Linked DNA regions of Roseiflexus sp. RS-1. The main gene of each other region encodes a partner of the protein of the gene in region 2 in a complex. Links are inferred from orthologs where the notes say so. Each region holds a gene or a part of one and is shown on either strand. Other genes may lie near its edges. The genes, in order: secY and secA.

Evidence for each region.
Region 1: the proteins of secA (region 2) and secY are in contact, whole or in part, in a crystal structure (PDB 3DIN), measured with the Thermotoga maritima proteins. The link is inferred for Roseiflexus sp. RS-1 from one-to-one orthologs. Residues at the interface, in WP_004082002.1 of Thermotoga maritima: Glu261, Ala262, Arg263, Lys300, Ala301, Arg302, Thr303, Ile304, Ile305, Leu323, Tyr324, Asp325, Pro326, Val329, Ser330, Tyr333, Ile336, Lys340, Phe345, Val349, Glu363, Phe364, Tyr374, Ser375, Gly376, Gly377, Glu393, Ile395, Thr482, Ser483; in WP_004081795.1 of Thermotoga maritima: Glu108, Gly109, Glu110, Glu111, Ala236, Glu237, Arg238, Arg239, Ile240, Thr241, Ile242, Gln243, Tyr244, Ala245, Arg246, Arg247, Val248, Thr249, Gly250, Arg251, Arg252, Val253, Tyr254, Gly256, Ala257, Ser258, Thr259, Tyr260, Leu261, Pro262.

The regions. Positions count from the first base shown.
Region 1 is NC_009523.1:1,443,888-1,450,978, forward strand. What follows is about bases 1-2,949. They hold secY (preprotein translocase subunit SecY), read right to left. Parts: upstream 2,177-2,949; coding sequence 824-2,176; downstream 1-823. Other genes in these bases: infA (translation initiation factor IF-1), read right to left, coding at 1-92; ROSERS_RS06005 (adenylate kinase), read right to left, coding at 108-788; rplO (50S ribosomal protein L15), read right to left, coding at 2,226-2,750; rpmD (50S ribosomal protein L30), read right to left, coding at 2,747-2,949. Also shown: more of rpmD, read right to left, coding at 2,950-2,992; rpsE (30S ribosomal protein S5), read right to left, coding at 2,996-3,538; rplR (50S ribosomal protein L18), read right to left, coding at 3,624-3,989; rplF (50S ribosomal protein L6), read right to left, coding at 4,061-4,624; rpsH (30S ribosomal protein S8), read right to left, coding at 4,642-5,040; ROSERS_RS24775 (type Z 30S ribosomal protein S14), read right to left, coding at 5,087-5,272; rplE (50S ribosomal protein L5), read right to left, coding at 5,347-5,889; rplX (50S ribosomal protein L24), read right to left, coding at 5,940-6,272; rplN (50S ribosomal protein L14), read right to left, coding at 6,287-6,655; rpsQ (30S ribosomal protein S17), read right to left, coding at 6,658-6,918; rpmC (50S ribosomal protein L29), read right to left, coding at 6,915-7,091. UniProt on the Escherichia coli protein: The central subunit of the protein translocation channel SecYEG. Consists of two halves formed by TMs 1-5 and 6-10.
Region 2 is NC_009523.1:1,018,426-1,026,152, forward strand. What follows is about bases 1,243-4,827. They hold secA (preprotein translocase subunit SecA), read right to left. Parts: upstream 4,476-4,827; coding sequence 1,443-4,475; downstream 1,243-1,442. Other genes in these bases: gpmI (2,3-bisphosphoglycerate-independent phosphoglycerate mutase), read right to left, coding at 1,243-1,414; ROSERS_RS04270 (ArnT family glycosyltransferase), read left to right, coding at 4,824-4,827. Outside these bases: more of gpmI, read right to left, coding at 1-1,242; more of ROSERS_RS04270, read left to right, coding at 4,828-6,524; ROSERS_RS04275 (nucleotidyltransferase family protein), read left to right, coding at 6,527-7,117; ROSERS_RS04280 (molybdopterin-binding protein), read left to right, coding at 7,131-7,727. UniProt on the Escherichia coli protein: Required for protein export, interacts with the SecYEG preprotein conducting channel.

The DNA.
Region 1 (7,091 bases), 420 kb from region 2 along the record:
TGCCCATTTTCGAGTTTTACGCGAAACATGGCGTTTGGCAACGGCTCAGTAATCGTTCCTTCCATCTCGATGACATCTTTTTTTTTGGACATGCTGCTCCTTTCTTGCTACGCGCTTTCGTCGGAAGGCGTCGCGCTAACAGCGTATTTGTTGAGTGCTTCGATCATACTACGTGTCACCTGCGAAATCTCACGGCGCCCATCGATTTCGACCAGCACCCCCTGGTCGCGATAGTACTCGATCAACGGCATCGTTTGGGCAAAATAGACTTCGAGCCGATGACGCGCCGTTTCCATTGTATCATCACTGCGCTGATACAGTTTCCCACCGCAATCATCACAGACATTCGGATGTTTCGATGGGAAATAGTAAATATTATACGTCGAGCCACAGGTTTTGCAAGTCTGTCGCCCGGCGATACGCCGCAGCAGCATATCTTCCGGCACGCGAATGTAAAGGACGACATCGATCCGCCGTCCCTGTTTGTTGAGCTCCGCTTCGAGCGCCCGCGCCTGCTCGCGGGTGCGCGGGAACCCGTCGAAAATCACGCCCCGACTGCAATCGGGCTGACTGATGCGTTCGACAATCATGCGAATGACCACTTCGTCCGGCACCAGTTCGCCACGATCCATATACGACTTCGCCAGCATACCGAGTTCTGTTCCCTGGCGAAGCGCCGCGCGGAACAGATCGCCGCTGGCGACGTGCACCATTCCGGTATGCTCCTCAAGATATTTCGCCTGGGTGCCTTTCCCGGCGCCAGGCGCTCCGAGCAGAATGATATCCATGGCACACCCCTCTGCACGTCGTCGAACGCCGGTGGTCAGCGATTGATGAACCCTTCATAATTGCGCATGACCAGTTGAGCTTCCAACTGTCGCATCGTGTCGACTGCCACACCGACCACGATCAGCAGCGCCGTGGCGCCCAGCCCGATTGGCACACCGGTAAGTTGCTGCGTGATAAAGGGCAGAATTGCGACAATACCCAGGAACAGCGCGCCGATTCGCGTAATCCGGCTCACCACCTGGTCGAGATACTCCTCGGTGCGTTTCCCCGGTCGAATGCCCGGAATAAACCCGCCGTTGCGCTGAAGCGTCTCCGGGATGTTTTGCTGGTCAAAAATGACCTTTGTGTAAAAGTAGGTAAAGAAATAGACGAGCACAAACAGCGCAATCGAGTACACCAGCGTCCCGCTGCCGTACTGCGGGCTAAACGTTTGATACGTAAAGCACGCAATCTGCTTGAAGACGCCTGATCCCGGCGGCGCAATCTGTTCCGGGCAGGCATACGATGCAATCGTGCCCGGAAAGATGATGATGCTCTGCGCGAAGATCAGCGGGATCATACCTGCCATGTTGACCTTCAGCGGGATATGGCTGCTCTGCCCGCCATACACGCGATTGCCACGCACGCGCTTGGCGTACTGTACCGGGATGCGTCGTTGCCCCTCGTGCATCAGGACAATCCCCACAATCGTTCCCAGAGCGATGACCAGGAACGACACCAGCCCGATAATTTGCTCGACGCCTCCCAGTTCGACGGTTGTAAACGCCTGAATGATCAACCCTGGCAACCCGGCGACAATCCCGGCGAAGATGATCATCGACACGCCGTTGCCGATCCCGCGTTCCTGGATCTGTTCGCCGAGCCACACCAGCAGCATCGTTCCCGCCAGCATGCTCACCAGAATGGTAAAGGTCGGAAAGAAATTATTCACAATATCGAACGGCGTCTGGAAGAGCGCCTGCCCTGTGCCAAGGCTGCGTTCGAGTGTCAGCGTCTGCCCATAGGCCTGCAACAGCGCCATCGGAATGGTCAGGTAAAACGTAAGGCGGTTCAGGCGCATGCGCCCCTGTTCACCCTCTTTGCGCAATTCTTCCAGCGCCGGGATGAGCGGCACGAGCAGTTGCAGAATGATCTGGGCAGTGATGTACGGATAGACCCCCATCGCTGCCACCGACAGGTTCTGCAGTGCGCCGCCGGCAAAAATATTAAGCAACTGTGCCAGTTGATTCCCCTGCAGCGCGATCCGCAGACTTTCCAGCGCCGTCGGATCGATGTTTGGCACAGGAATATGGGCGATCAACCGGAAGAGCAACAGCATTGCCAGCGTAAACAGGATGCGCTGACGCAGATCGGGCAACCGGAGCGCATTGACAACCGACTCAAGCATGCACTTCTCCTTTAGTCAGAAAGCGGTCGGCGCCAGGATCGTCCGCGCCTCACGCCTTCTGCGGCGTTTCCGCCTTGCGGCTATGCCGGGGCGGGTTGGGTCCCCGGCTACGACTGCGCCGTTCCACAACCCATGGCGTTTCGATGGCGGCGCCGCCAGCTGCTTCGATCCGCGCCCGCGCACTGGCGCTGAACTTATGCGCGTGGATCGTCAGTTTCCGCTCCAGTTCGCCATCCCCAAGAATCTTGACCGGCTTTGCCGGATGGATCCATCCCTGAGCGACCATCTCCTCAATGGTCAGTTCGGTTCCATCGGGAACATCGTTCAGTTGACCGATGTTGATCACCTGATACTCAACCCGCCAGCGATTCTTGAAGCCGCGCAGTTTGGGCATTTTGCGGGTAATACGCATCTGCCCGCCTTCGAACGATGGCGATGGCTTGGGACCGGAGCGCGCCTTCTGACCCATCATGCCCTTGCCGCCGGTTTTGCCCTTGCCCGAGCCGATGCCGCGCCCGATGCGCTTGCGCTCACGGTGCGCTCCTGGCGCCGGTTTCAAATCATGCAGTTTCATGATCGGTTCCCCCCATCGCGCTCCAGATCAGCGCCCGTTTCGGCATCTGGCGAGGTGTCGTCGGCAATTTCTTCAACGCTGACCAGATGACGAACTTTGAAGACCATCCCGCGAATGGTTGGCGTATCGTCGTGAATGACGACGCTGTTCAGCCTGCGCAACCCGAGTGAACGGATGGTCGCCTTCTGGTCGCGGCTATACCCAATCGCACTCTTGCGATACGTGATTTTCAATCTGGACATCGGCTACGCCTCCTGGGGCGCCGGTTCGCGCCGCATGCGCCGCAGGTTCAGTTCGCGCGGCGTCATCCCACGCATACGCGCCTGTTCTTCGAGCGACGTCAGCGCACTCAGCGCCTTAAACGTCGCTTTCACCACGTTGATCGGATTGTTGCTGCCGTACCGTTTCGAGAGCACGTCTTTGATGCCTGCCATCTCAAGCACCGGGCGCACACCGCGCCCGGCGATGACGCCGGTGCCCGGAGCAGCCGGGAGCAGGCGCACCTTGGAAGCGGCAAACTCCATCTGCACTTCGTGCGGAATGGTCGTGCCGGAGAGCGGTACCCGGATCAGGTTCTTTTTCGCCGCCTCCACACCCTTGCGGATCGCTTCGGGCACTTCAGCCGCTTTGCCCATGCCAATGCCGACATGCCCTTTACCGTCGCCCACGACGACGACCGTGCTGAAACTGAAGCGGCGCCCGCCTTTGACCACTTTCGAGACGCGGTTGATCTGCACCACGCGCTCTTCGAGTTCGAGTTCGTCCGCATTAATGCGTCGCTTGATCACTGTCACACTCCATCAAGGCTAGAGGTTGCGGCGAAGGCGGCGCCTGCAACCTGCAACTGTGCTGCCGGGCAGACCGGCGGCGTTATCAGAACTGGAGTCCGCCCGCACGCGCTGCATCGGCGAGCGCCTGCACCCGCCCATGATACTTGAACCCGCCGCGGTCGAAGACGACCCGTTCAATACCAGCGGCTCTGGCACGCTCAGCGATCACGGCGCCGACCGCCTTCGCTTGTTCGGTTTTCGTCTTTCCGGTCAGCGATGCGCGCAGTTCAGGCTCCACGGTGGAGGCTGCCGCCAGCGTTCGCCCAACCGTGTCATCAATGACCTGCGCGTAGATATGCATATTGCTGCGAAAGACGCACAACCGTGGTCGTTGCGGAGTGCCGTGGACTTTTTTCCGCACACGACGATGGCGTCGGATTCGCAGTTCTCGTGGTGTTCGTTTTGCCATAGCGATCTGCTCCTGAGGGCAGAGATGACCATCCCCTGCCGCTGCTGAGTCGCAAAAAAGTTCTGGAAGCGTTACCGCGCTTTCCCTGCCTTGCCCGCCTTGCGACGAATCCGCTCATCACGATACTTGATGCCATACCCTTTGTACGGCTCCGGCGGGCGCAGCGCGCGCAGTTTTGCCGCTTCTTCGCCAACTTTCTGCTTATCGATACCTCGTATAATCACCTGCTGTGGTTCATTTGCGCTGCGGCGCTCCAGCACCTCGAAGGTAATCCCTTCGGGTGGCGTTACACGGATCGGATGGGAAAATCCGACCTGAAGGACCAGGTTTTTTCCCTCACGTGCAGCGCGATACCCGATGCCGGTGATCTCCAGAATCCGCTGATACCCTTCGGTCACGCCCGTCACCATATTGGCGATGAGCGAGCGCGTCAACCCGTGCAGGGCGCGGTGGCGCTTATCGTCCGAGGGGCGCGCAACTGTAATCACGCCGTTCTCATGCGTGATAAGCATTTCCGGCGAAAACTGTTGCGAGAGTGTCCCTTTCGGACCTTTCACAGTCACCCGGTTCTCTTCGGTGATCGTCACCTCGACGCCACGCGGGACCGGGATTGGTTTTTTGCCAATACGCGACATGATTTCACTCCTCGGCGCTACCAGACGTAACAGAGAACCTCGCCGCCGACGCGCTGCTGCCACGCCTCGTGTCCCGCCATCACGCCGCGCGGGGTCGAGAGAATGCTCAACCCCAATCCGCCGCGCACCCGCGGAATATCGGCGCGTTTGGTATAGATGCGCAGTCCCGGCTTACTCACACGCTTCAGCCCGGTAATCACCGGTCGCCGATCGGGAGTGTATTTCAACGTAATAACGATCGTGTTGCGCGGCTTGCCTTCCTGCACCGTGAAGTCCTGGATGAACCCCTCGCGCTTAAGGATTTGCGCGATGGCGAGTTTCATCTTCGACGACGGGATCGACACCGTTGCGTGGCGGGCCATACACGCATTCCGGATGCGGGTCAGCATATCGGCAATAGGATCATGCATGCTCACTGCGGTCCTCCTTCATCTCCGGACTGACTGTAGGCGTCGGATCTGCTCACCAGCTCGATTTCGTCACGCCGGGGATCAACCCGCGCAGGGCGTGTTCGCGGAAGCAAATGCGACACATACCGAACTTCCGCATATATGCACGTGGACGCCCACAGATCTTACAGCGGTTGTAGGCCCGCACTTTATACTTTTGCGGCCGCTGTGCTTTGACAATCAACGCTTTTCGTGCCAAACCAGATCTCCTTGTCAATAGTCCGGGCTGGTCAGCGCCTTTTTTGAGGATCGGCGCTCCTGGCCTGGACGCACCTAATCACGAAACGGCATGCCGAGACGCTTGAGCAACGCATACCCCTGTTCATCATCAGGTGCGGTTGTCACAATCACCACTTCGAGACCACGGAGTTTATCGACCTTATCGTAGTCGATCTCCGGGAAGACTATCTGCTCACGCAGACCGATCGAGTAGTTGCCGCGTCCATCGAACGAACGACGACTGACGCCGCGAAAATCGCGCAGGCGTGGCAGCACCAGATTCATCAACCGATCAAGGAAGGACCACATGCGTGGACCACGCAGCGTGACCATGACCCCGATCGGCATCCCCTGACGCACCTTGAACGCTGCAATCGACTTCCTGGCACGGGTGATCACCGGCTTCTGACCGGCGATTGCCGCCAGATCGGCTGTTGCAGCATCAAGCGCCTTCGAGTTCTGGATCGCCTCGCCCAGTCCGATGTTCAGCACGATTTTCTCGATCCGCGGCACCTGCATGACGGAGCGATAGCGAAACTCCTGCATCAGCGCCGGCACAACCTCAGTCTGATATTTTTCTTTGAGTCGTGGTACCATCACCTGCTCCTCGAGAACCCGGAGCGCAGTTGTCGCTCCGTTCTCGCCATTCACTCATCGATGACGGCATCACACGCTTTACAGTACCGTACCTTTTTGGGTCGGCCCTTGTGATCCGTCTCTTCCAGAAAGCGATGCCCGGTTCGTGACGCGCGACCGCACGTCGGGCAGATCAGCATCACATTCGACACATGGATCGGCGCTTCCATCTCAATAATCCCGCCGGGTCGTGTTGGACCGCGCGGCTTCATGTGTCGTTTCACAATATTCAGTCCCTCAACGATCACCCGTTGCTCTTTGGGGCGCGCCTCTTTGATTTTGCCGCGCTTGCCGCGATCTTTTCCGGTGATGATCAGGACTTCGTCGCCGGTTTTGACATGCATAGCACCTTCTCCCATCACAGTACTTCCGGCGCCAGCGAGATGATCTTCATGAATGCGCGTTCGCGCAACTCACGAGCGACGGGACCGAAGATGCGCGTCCCCCGCGGGTTGTTGTCCTTCCCGATGATCACCGCTGCATTGTCATCGAACCGGATGTGCGAACCATCGGGGCGGCCATACTCCTTTGCCGTGCGCACGATGACGGCGCGCACCACTTCGCCCTTCTTCACCGCGCCGCCGGGAGTCGCTTCCTTGACCGAAGCGACAATGACATCGCCGACGCGGCCGTAGCGCACACGTGAGCCGCCCAACACGCGGATGCAGAGTATCTCCTTTGCGCCGGTATTATCGGCAACACGCAGCCGCGTTTCCTGCTGCACCATGGTCAGGCCTCCTCATTGCGCTTGATAATCTCAACCACTTCCCAGCGTTTGGTCTTGCTCAGCGGGCGAGTTTCGCCGATGCGCACGATATCGCCGATCCGACACTGCTGCTCATCGTGCGCATGGAACTTGCTGGTGCGGCGAATGATTTTGCGATAGAGCGGATGCGGCTTCAGATAGTCAACCGCCACCACAACCGTCTTCTGCATTTTATTGCTGACGACTCGCCCGACCTTGAATTGTCGTCGTCGCGCTTCAGTCATCGACCTGTCTCCTGGACTTCAATGCCAAGTTCGCGCTCACGCAGGATCGTCTTGATACGCGCAATATCGCGTCGGACGACCCGCGGGCGGCCGGTGGCCGTCAATTTGCCCATCACCTGCTGAAAGCGCAGGTTGAACAATTCCTCGTAGCACTCTTTCAATTTCGCACGCAA
Region 2 (7,727 bases):
GATACGTGGGTACCGGGTTAGTCGTGTGGGCGGTGTGCGGTCCACCGGTCTCCGGGTCGATCATGAGTTCGGCGTTGCCGTGGTCTGCCATGACAAGCGCCACGCCGCCACGTGCAACCACCGCATCGACGATTGCGCCGGTGCATTCATCGACAACTTCGCATGCTTTCACCACCGCCGGGATCACGCCGGTGTGCCCGACCATGTCCGGGTTCGCGTAGTTGACCAGAATGAAATCATACTGATCGGACGCGATCGCGTGCAGCACGACATCACGCACGCCGTAGGCGCTCATTTCCGGTTTGAGGTCGTAGGTTGGCACGTCCTTCGGCGAAGGCACGATCTGCCAGTCCTCACCGGGGAAGGGTTGCTCGCGCCCGCCGTTGAAGAAGAAGGTGACATGCGGATATTTCTCGGTTTCCGCTGCATGGAACTGCCGCAGCCCGGCGTCGCTGATCACTTTTGCCAGCGGCACAGCCACATCATCGTTCTGGAACGCGACCTGGTACGGCATGTTCTTCTCGTACTCGGTCATTGCAATATAGATCAGGTCGCGCAACATCTCACGCTCGAAGCCATCGAAGTCGGGCAGGGTGAAGGCGCGACTGATCTGTCGCACCCGGTCGGCGCGGAAGTTGAAACAGACGACCGCATCGCCATCGCCGATGGTCGCCACCGGTTGACCGGCTTCATCCACGATCACCGCCGGCTTGATGAACTCATCGGTCACACCTTCGTCATACGAGCGCTGGATCGCCGTCAGCGCGTCGGGGGCGGGACGCCCGACGCCCTTCGTCAGCAGATCATACGCCTGCTTTGTGCGATCCCAGCGTTTGTCGCGATCCATCGCATAGTAGCGCCCCACCACCGAAGCGACTCGACCGATCTGGCGTTCCGCCATAAATGCGAGCAGATCACGCGCAAATTCAATCCCGCTCTGCGGCATGGTATCGCGCCCATCGGTGAAGAGATGCACATAGACGCGCTCCAGACCTTCGCGTTTCGCCAGTTCGAGCAGCGCTTTGGTATGGTTAACGTGACTGTGCACACCGCCTGGACCGAGCAGTCCCATCAGATGCAGCGCCGTGCCGCGGTCTCTGACAGTGCGGAAAGCGGTGCAGAGCACCGGATTGGTGAAAAACGTTCCATCAGCGATCGAGTCGTCGATCACCGTAATATCCTGGCGCACAATGAACCCGGCGCCCAGGTTCAGATGCCCCACTTCAGAATTGCCCATCTGACCGGTCGGCAAGCCGACGTCCTTTCCGGCAGCGCGCACCAGCGTAAACGGGCATTCGGCGCGCCAGCGGTCATCGTATGGCGTGCGCGCCAGTTTGACCCCGTTCCCCTCGATCTCATCACGTTCGCCCCACCCGTCGCGGATGACCAGCAGAACCGGTCGCGGTCGCGAAATGGTAGTCATAGGTCTCTCACCTTTCGATTCACTTCTTTCGGGCGGATGCACCCTTGCCGCGCGGCGCCTGGGCAGGCGATTTGCCGCTGCGTGGTTGTGGGTTCGCGGGTGGCGGAGCGGCGCGTCCACGCGGAACCTGTGACGTCGGCGGTCTGGTTGCCGTTGCTTGTGGCGCCGGTTGCGCTGGCGTATCCGCAGCAACCGCCGCGTGCTGATCCGTCTGGCGCTGTTGCAGCAGAGCGATCAGTTCTTCCTCACGACCCCAGTGGCAGACCTTGAACTTCTTCCCGCTCCCGCACGGGCAGGGTTCGTTGCGACCGGGGAGACGCACACTGTGGCGAACCGTCCGCGCTCCCTTTGCATTGCCATCGGCAGCGCCCGCCTGTTGCGCAGCAAGCAGGCGTCGCTGCTGCTCGGCTTCCACCTGGCGCAGATGCTGCTCGTACTGGAAGGAAACCGGAATAATCTGGTAGACGATGTCGCGCTGGATATTGGCTTTCAGTTCTTCGAACATCGCGTAGGCATTCCGCTGATACTCGATGAGCGGATCGCGCTGCGCGACAGCCTGCAACCCGATCTCCTGACGCAGATCCTCCATGCCGGTCAGGTAATCGATCCATTGACGGTCGATAGCGCTGAGCATCATGCGCCGTTCGACGAGGCGCATGTTCTCTTCGCCGATGGCTTTCTCGCGCTCCTGGTAGTCGTCCTCGATTGCCTGCATGATCGCATCTTCGATCTCCTGGCGCGAGAGATGTTCAAGCTGCTCCGGCGACAGTTTCGTTTCGTCGAGCAACGGGTCGATTGTGCGCACTGCGCGCACCAATCCTTCGATATCCCACTCCTCGAAGTCGTCGGCGCGCCCCTTCGTTTCTGGCAGGTAGCGTTCAACCAGGGCATGCACCTCATCGGCGATCATGTCGAGCACCCGCTCGCGCATGTTCTCGCCTTCCAGAATCCTGCGCCGGTCGGCGTAGATGACCGTGCGTTGCTTGTTCATCACATCGTCGAACTCGACGGTATGTTTGCGAATATCGAAGTTGTATCCCTCAACGCGCGTTTGAGCGCTTTCGATGGTACGATTGATCAACCCGGCTTCGATCGGCAGGCTGTCATCGACGCCGAGCCGCTCCATCAGCCCCTTGACACGGTCCATCGGACCGAAGCGCCGCAGCAGGTCATCTTCGAGCGACAGATAGAAGCGCGAAGAACCGGGATCACCCTGACGACCGGCGCGCCCGCGCAGCTGGTTGTCGATACGCCGCGATTCGTGGCGTTCGGTGCCGATGATGTGCAACCCGCCCAGTTCACGCACCTCTTTACCCTCAGCTTCAGTGATGCGCCGTGCTTCTTCCTGCGCTGCCCGGATCTGTTCCGGCGTCGCCTGCTCGATCTTAATGCCGCGTTGCGCAAGAATCTCTTCAATCAGACCATCCGGGTTGCCGCCGAGCAGAATGTCGGTGCCGCGCCCCGCCATATTCGTGGCAATGGTCACTGCGCCCTTGCGCCCCGCCTGCGCCACGATCCGCGCTTCGCGCTCGTGGTACTTGGCGTTCAGCACTTCATGCTTGATGCCGCGCCGTTTCAGCATTTCGCTCAACCGCTCAGAAGTCTCGACCGACGTGGTGCCGACCAGCACCGGTCGCCCGATGGCGTGCATTTCCTCGATCTCCCGGATCACCGCCTCGAACTTCGCCTTCTCAGACCGGTAGATCTGGTCATCATAATCCTTGCGGATCATCGGGCGGTGCGTCGGAATGACGACGACTTCCAGATTGTAGATCTTGGCGAACTCCTCACGTTCGGTGTAGGCAGTACCGGTCATACCGGCAAGTTTCTGGTACATGCGGAAGTAGTTCTGGAACGTGATCGTCGCCAGGGTAACATTCTCCTGGCGCGGCTTCACGCCCTCCTTCGCCTCCACCGCCTGGTGCAGACCGTCGGACCAGCGGCGCCCTGGCATCTTGCGACCGGTGAACTCATCGACGATGATGACCTCGCCATGTTCGACAATGTAATCCCGGTCGCGCTGGTAGATGAACTCGGCCCGCAGCGCATTGTCCAGATAGTGGGTCAGGCGGTAGTATTTCGGGTCATAGAGCGATTCCCCTTCAGGAATCTTCAGCAATCGCTCGATCTTCGCCACACCCTGATCGGTCAACTGAATACTCTTCGAGCGCGGTTCGATGACGAAATCGCCCTCCGGATCCTCGATCATCTGCTTCTTGATCTGGTCGGGCGTGTAGGGGCTGGGTTTGAGATGGCGCACCAGCGTGGCAAACCGGCGATATTCATCGCCGCTCTCCTGCGCCGGACCGGAAATGATCAACGGCGTGCGCGCCTCGTCGATCAGAATATTGTCCACCTCATCGACAATCGCATAGTGCAGTTCACGCTGCACCAGTTGCGCAAGATCCCACGCCATATTGTCGCGCAGGTAGTCGAACCCGAACTCGTTGTTCGTTCCATAGGTAATATCCGCAAGGTAGGCTTCGCGCCGCGAACAGGGACGCCAGTGAACCAGACGTCGATCGTCGGGGTTCGCCTTTGGATCGACATAATCCGGATCGTAGATCGCCGAATATTCATGCGAAATTGTGGCGACGCTCAGCCCAAGCAGATGGTAGATCGGTCCCATCCATCCTGCTCCGACTTTCGCCAGATAGTCGTTGACCGTGACCAGATGGCATCCCCTGCCGGTCAGCGCATTCAGATAGAGCGGCAGGGTCGCCACCAGCGTTTTCCCTTCGCCGGTCTTCATCTCGGCGATCTTGCCCTGGTGCAGCACAATGCCGCCTATCAACTGCACGTCGTAGTGGCGCTGACCAATCGTGCGGCGCGCCGCCTCCCGCACGACGGCAAACGCTTCGGGAAGCAGATCGTCAAGCGTTTCGCCATCGGCGAGACGCTGCTTGAACTCGTCGGTTTTGGCACGCAGTTCAGCGTTGGAGAGCGCCTCGACCGATGGTTCGAGGCTGTTGATCCGCCGCACGATCGGTTCGATCTGCTTGATTGCGCGATCCGGACCAAAGCCGAGTAGTTTCTCGAAAAATGCTTTCATTGGATCTCCTCCGCGTTTTGCGGATGGAATGTGCTGTTGCGAAACGGCTTCACAGCAACGTGTGGAAATGCGTCGTGTGCCTGTGAATCTGGCGCTTTGTCCGGTGCACCCATACGCGAACATGCCTGTCGCATACGTGCGCCGAAGCGGTATGCGCGGAAAGACGATCATGCGCCCATCGGTGGTGCATTATAGCATACGCAGTTCTTCTCTGAGCGCCTGCGCATCGCGCGTTGCGCTGACGCACACTGCGTGCTATCATCCAGAACAACGCCCTGCACAGTGCTGCTCAGGGACGATGGCGCCCTTGTGTGACAGGAACGCAGACTGTGGTCTGCGATGTATTGTATGACGACCACTCCTTCCGCTTTTCCCCGGTTGTATCAGGATGACCATGCGCACAGGCGATTCGCCGTGCAACACGGCGTGAGCGCGCTCTTCCTGGCAGTACTGACAGTCGTTCTGTTGCTTATCACCGAACCGCAGATCGGATTGACGTGGGACGAGCCGGTGTACCTGATGGCAGCGAGGTCGTATGCAGCCTGGTTCGAGCATCTGGCGACGGATCCCGGCGATGCGCTTCAACCGGGGACGATCAAGCGCTTTTGGGAAATAAACCACGAACATCCCCCGCTCGACAAAATCTGGTCGGGAATGGTGTGGATGATGGCGCGCCAGTTTCTCGATGACCTGCCAGCCCAGCGGTTGGGAAATATGATCCTGGTCGCCATCGCAGTCGGTGCGCTGTACACTGCTGTGGCGAGCAGTTTTGGCGTATGGGCAGGAATTGCGTCGGCGGTTGCACTGATCAGTCTGCCGCGTTTCTTCTTCCATGCGCATCTGGCGGCGCTCGACGTTCCGGCAGCGGTCGCGTTCTTCCTGGCGACGATGCTCTTCTGGCATACCCGTCACCGCAGCAGCGTCGCCTGGGATGTAGCGCTCGGCGTCGCCTGGGGCGCGGCGCTGGCAACGAAAATCAATGCATTGTTCGTCCTGCCGATGATCTTTCTCTGGACGCTGGCGTTCGCCCGTCAGGCGTTTCTGGTGCGGCGCATGTTCATCGCGGGGATCATCGGTCTGCCGACGTTTGTCGGGTTCTGGCCCTGGCTGTACCACGACACCGTGGCACGGTTGATCGCGTACATCCGCTTCATTACCGTGGATCACTGGGAGATTGGGCAGTGGTACTTCGGTGAGGCGTATATGCCTCCTCCGTGGCACTTCCCGTTTGTAATGCTGGTTGCTGTGACGCCGCTGGCAATCTTGATTCTGGCGTTCGCTGGCATGATCCGCGGTGTTGTCGCCCTCCGTTCTTCCAGGCAAACGGAGCGTGATCAGGGGTCACAGATTGCGCTCTGGTCGCTCGGCGTACTCGTGCCGCTGCTGGCGCTGACGACGGGGCGCACGATGGTGTATGACAATGAGCGTTTGTTCATGCCGTCATTTCTCTTCGTTGCCGCCCTGGCTGGCATTGGGCTCGACGGATTTGGGCGTGCGTTGCGCCGTGCCCTCGAACGGCGCGCGCTGGCGCGCTTCACGACGCCAGCGGTTGTGCTTGGGTGCGCTGTGCTGTTCGCACCACACCTGACGATTGCCGCACATATGTATCCGCACCTGCTCTCCTACTACTCGGAAACGGTGGGAGGCTTGCGCGGAGCGACGCGCCTGGGGCTGGAAACGACCTACTGGTGCGAAACCTATGCGCAGGCGCTGCCGTACATCAATGCCCACGCGTCGCCGGGCGCCGTCGTCTGGACAGAGGACTGGAGCCACGATGTGCTGCTCACCTACCAGTTCATCGGTCGGCTGCGTCCTGATGTGCGCGTCGCGCTCGCACCCGGCGCCGGGTCGCTGTTCAGTCGGTATGGGCTGGAAGGTACGCCAGCTGACATCTCGGATGCCGATTATGTGATTGTTACCTACCGGCAGACCGGATTTGCAGCACATCCCAAGATCGAACGCTGGATGGCGGGTCGCCAGCCGATCGTGCGTATTGAACGGTATGGCGTGCCGCTCATGGAATTGTACGAACAACCGCGCATTCGCTGATTATGATTGCAGGAATCATCCTGGCAGCCGGGTCGTCATCGCGCATGGGGCAGCCCAAGCAACTCCTCGATTGGGGCGGTCGTCCGCTTGTGCGCGTGATCGCCGCAACCGCGCTCGCCGCCGCGCTCGATGAGGTCATCGTCGTCACTGCCGACGCCGATGCAGCGGTTGCAGCGGCGCTCGCCGACCTGCCGATCCGGATCGTGCCCAACCCGCGCGCAGCGGAGGGTCAGAGCACCTCGCTGTGCGCCGGTATTGCTGCACTCTCCGCCGGTGTCGAGGCAGCGCTCATCCTGCTCGGCGATCAACCGTTCGTGACTGCTGCAATCATCAATGCGCTGATCGATGCCTGGCGCGACCGGCGCGTACCGGTCGTTGCGCCGGTGTTCGCCGGCGTGCGTGGCAATCCGGTGCTGTTCGATCGGGCGATGTTTGGAGAATTGTTGACCATCGAAGGGGATCAGGGCGCGCGTGGGGTGATTGCCCGCGATCCGACGCGGGTGCATCTCATCCATTTCGATGATGAGCGCCCGTTGCTCGACATCGATACGCCTGAAGCTTATACGCGCGCCCGCCGTTTGCTCGACGTATAAATGAGGTTGCGCTATGTTTCTTGCGACGCTCCCCATCGACCAGGCGGTCGGTCATATTCTACGTCATAATATCGCCGATGCCGCCGGACATAAGGCGCTGCCGAAGGGAAAGCGCCTGACCGATGATGATGTGACGCGCCTGCGCGCGCTGGGAATTGCTTCGGTGCGCGTGGCAGTGCTGGAGCCGGGTGATGTTCATGAGGACGCAGCCGCCAGGCGTCTTGCTGCGGTTGTCTGCCGTCCGGGTGTGACGGCGACCGACGCCGTGCATAGCCGGGTGAATCTGCTTGCAGAGGCGGATGGGGTGGTCGTGGTGGAAAAAGCAGCGCTCCTGGCAATCAATGCGATCGACGGACTGACCATTGCCACGCTGCCGAACCATGCGCTGGTCCGTCGGCGCAGGCGCGTCGCAACGATCAAGATCATTCCATTTGCGCTGCCCGAAGCGCTGGTTCAACAGGCGGAGCGGATTGGCGTCGATGCAGGCGGCGTCGTAGGAGTACGACCATTGCAGCAACGACAGGTTGGCGTGCTGCTGGTCGTCAGCCCCGAAGCGCGCGAGCGCATCACGCGACTGGTGCTTCCCGCCATCGAAGCCCGTGTGACAGAA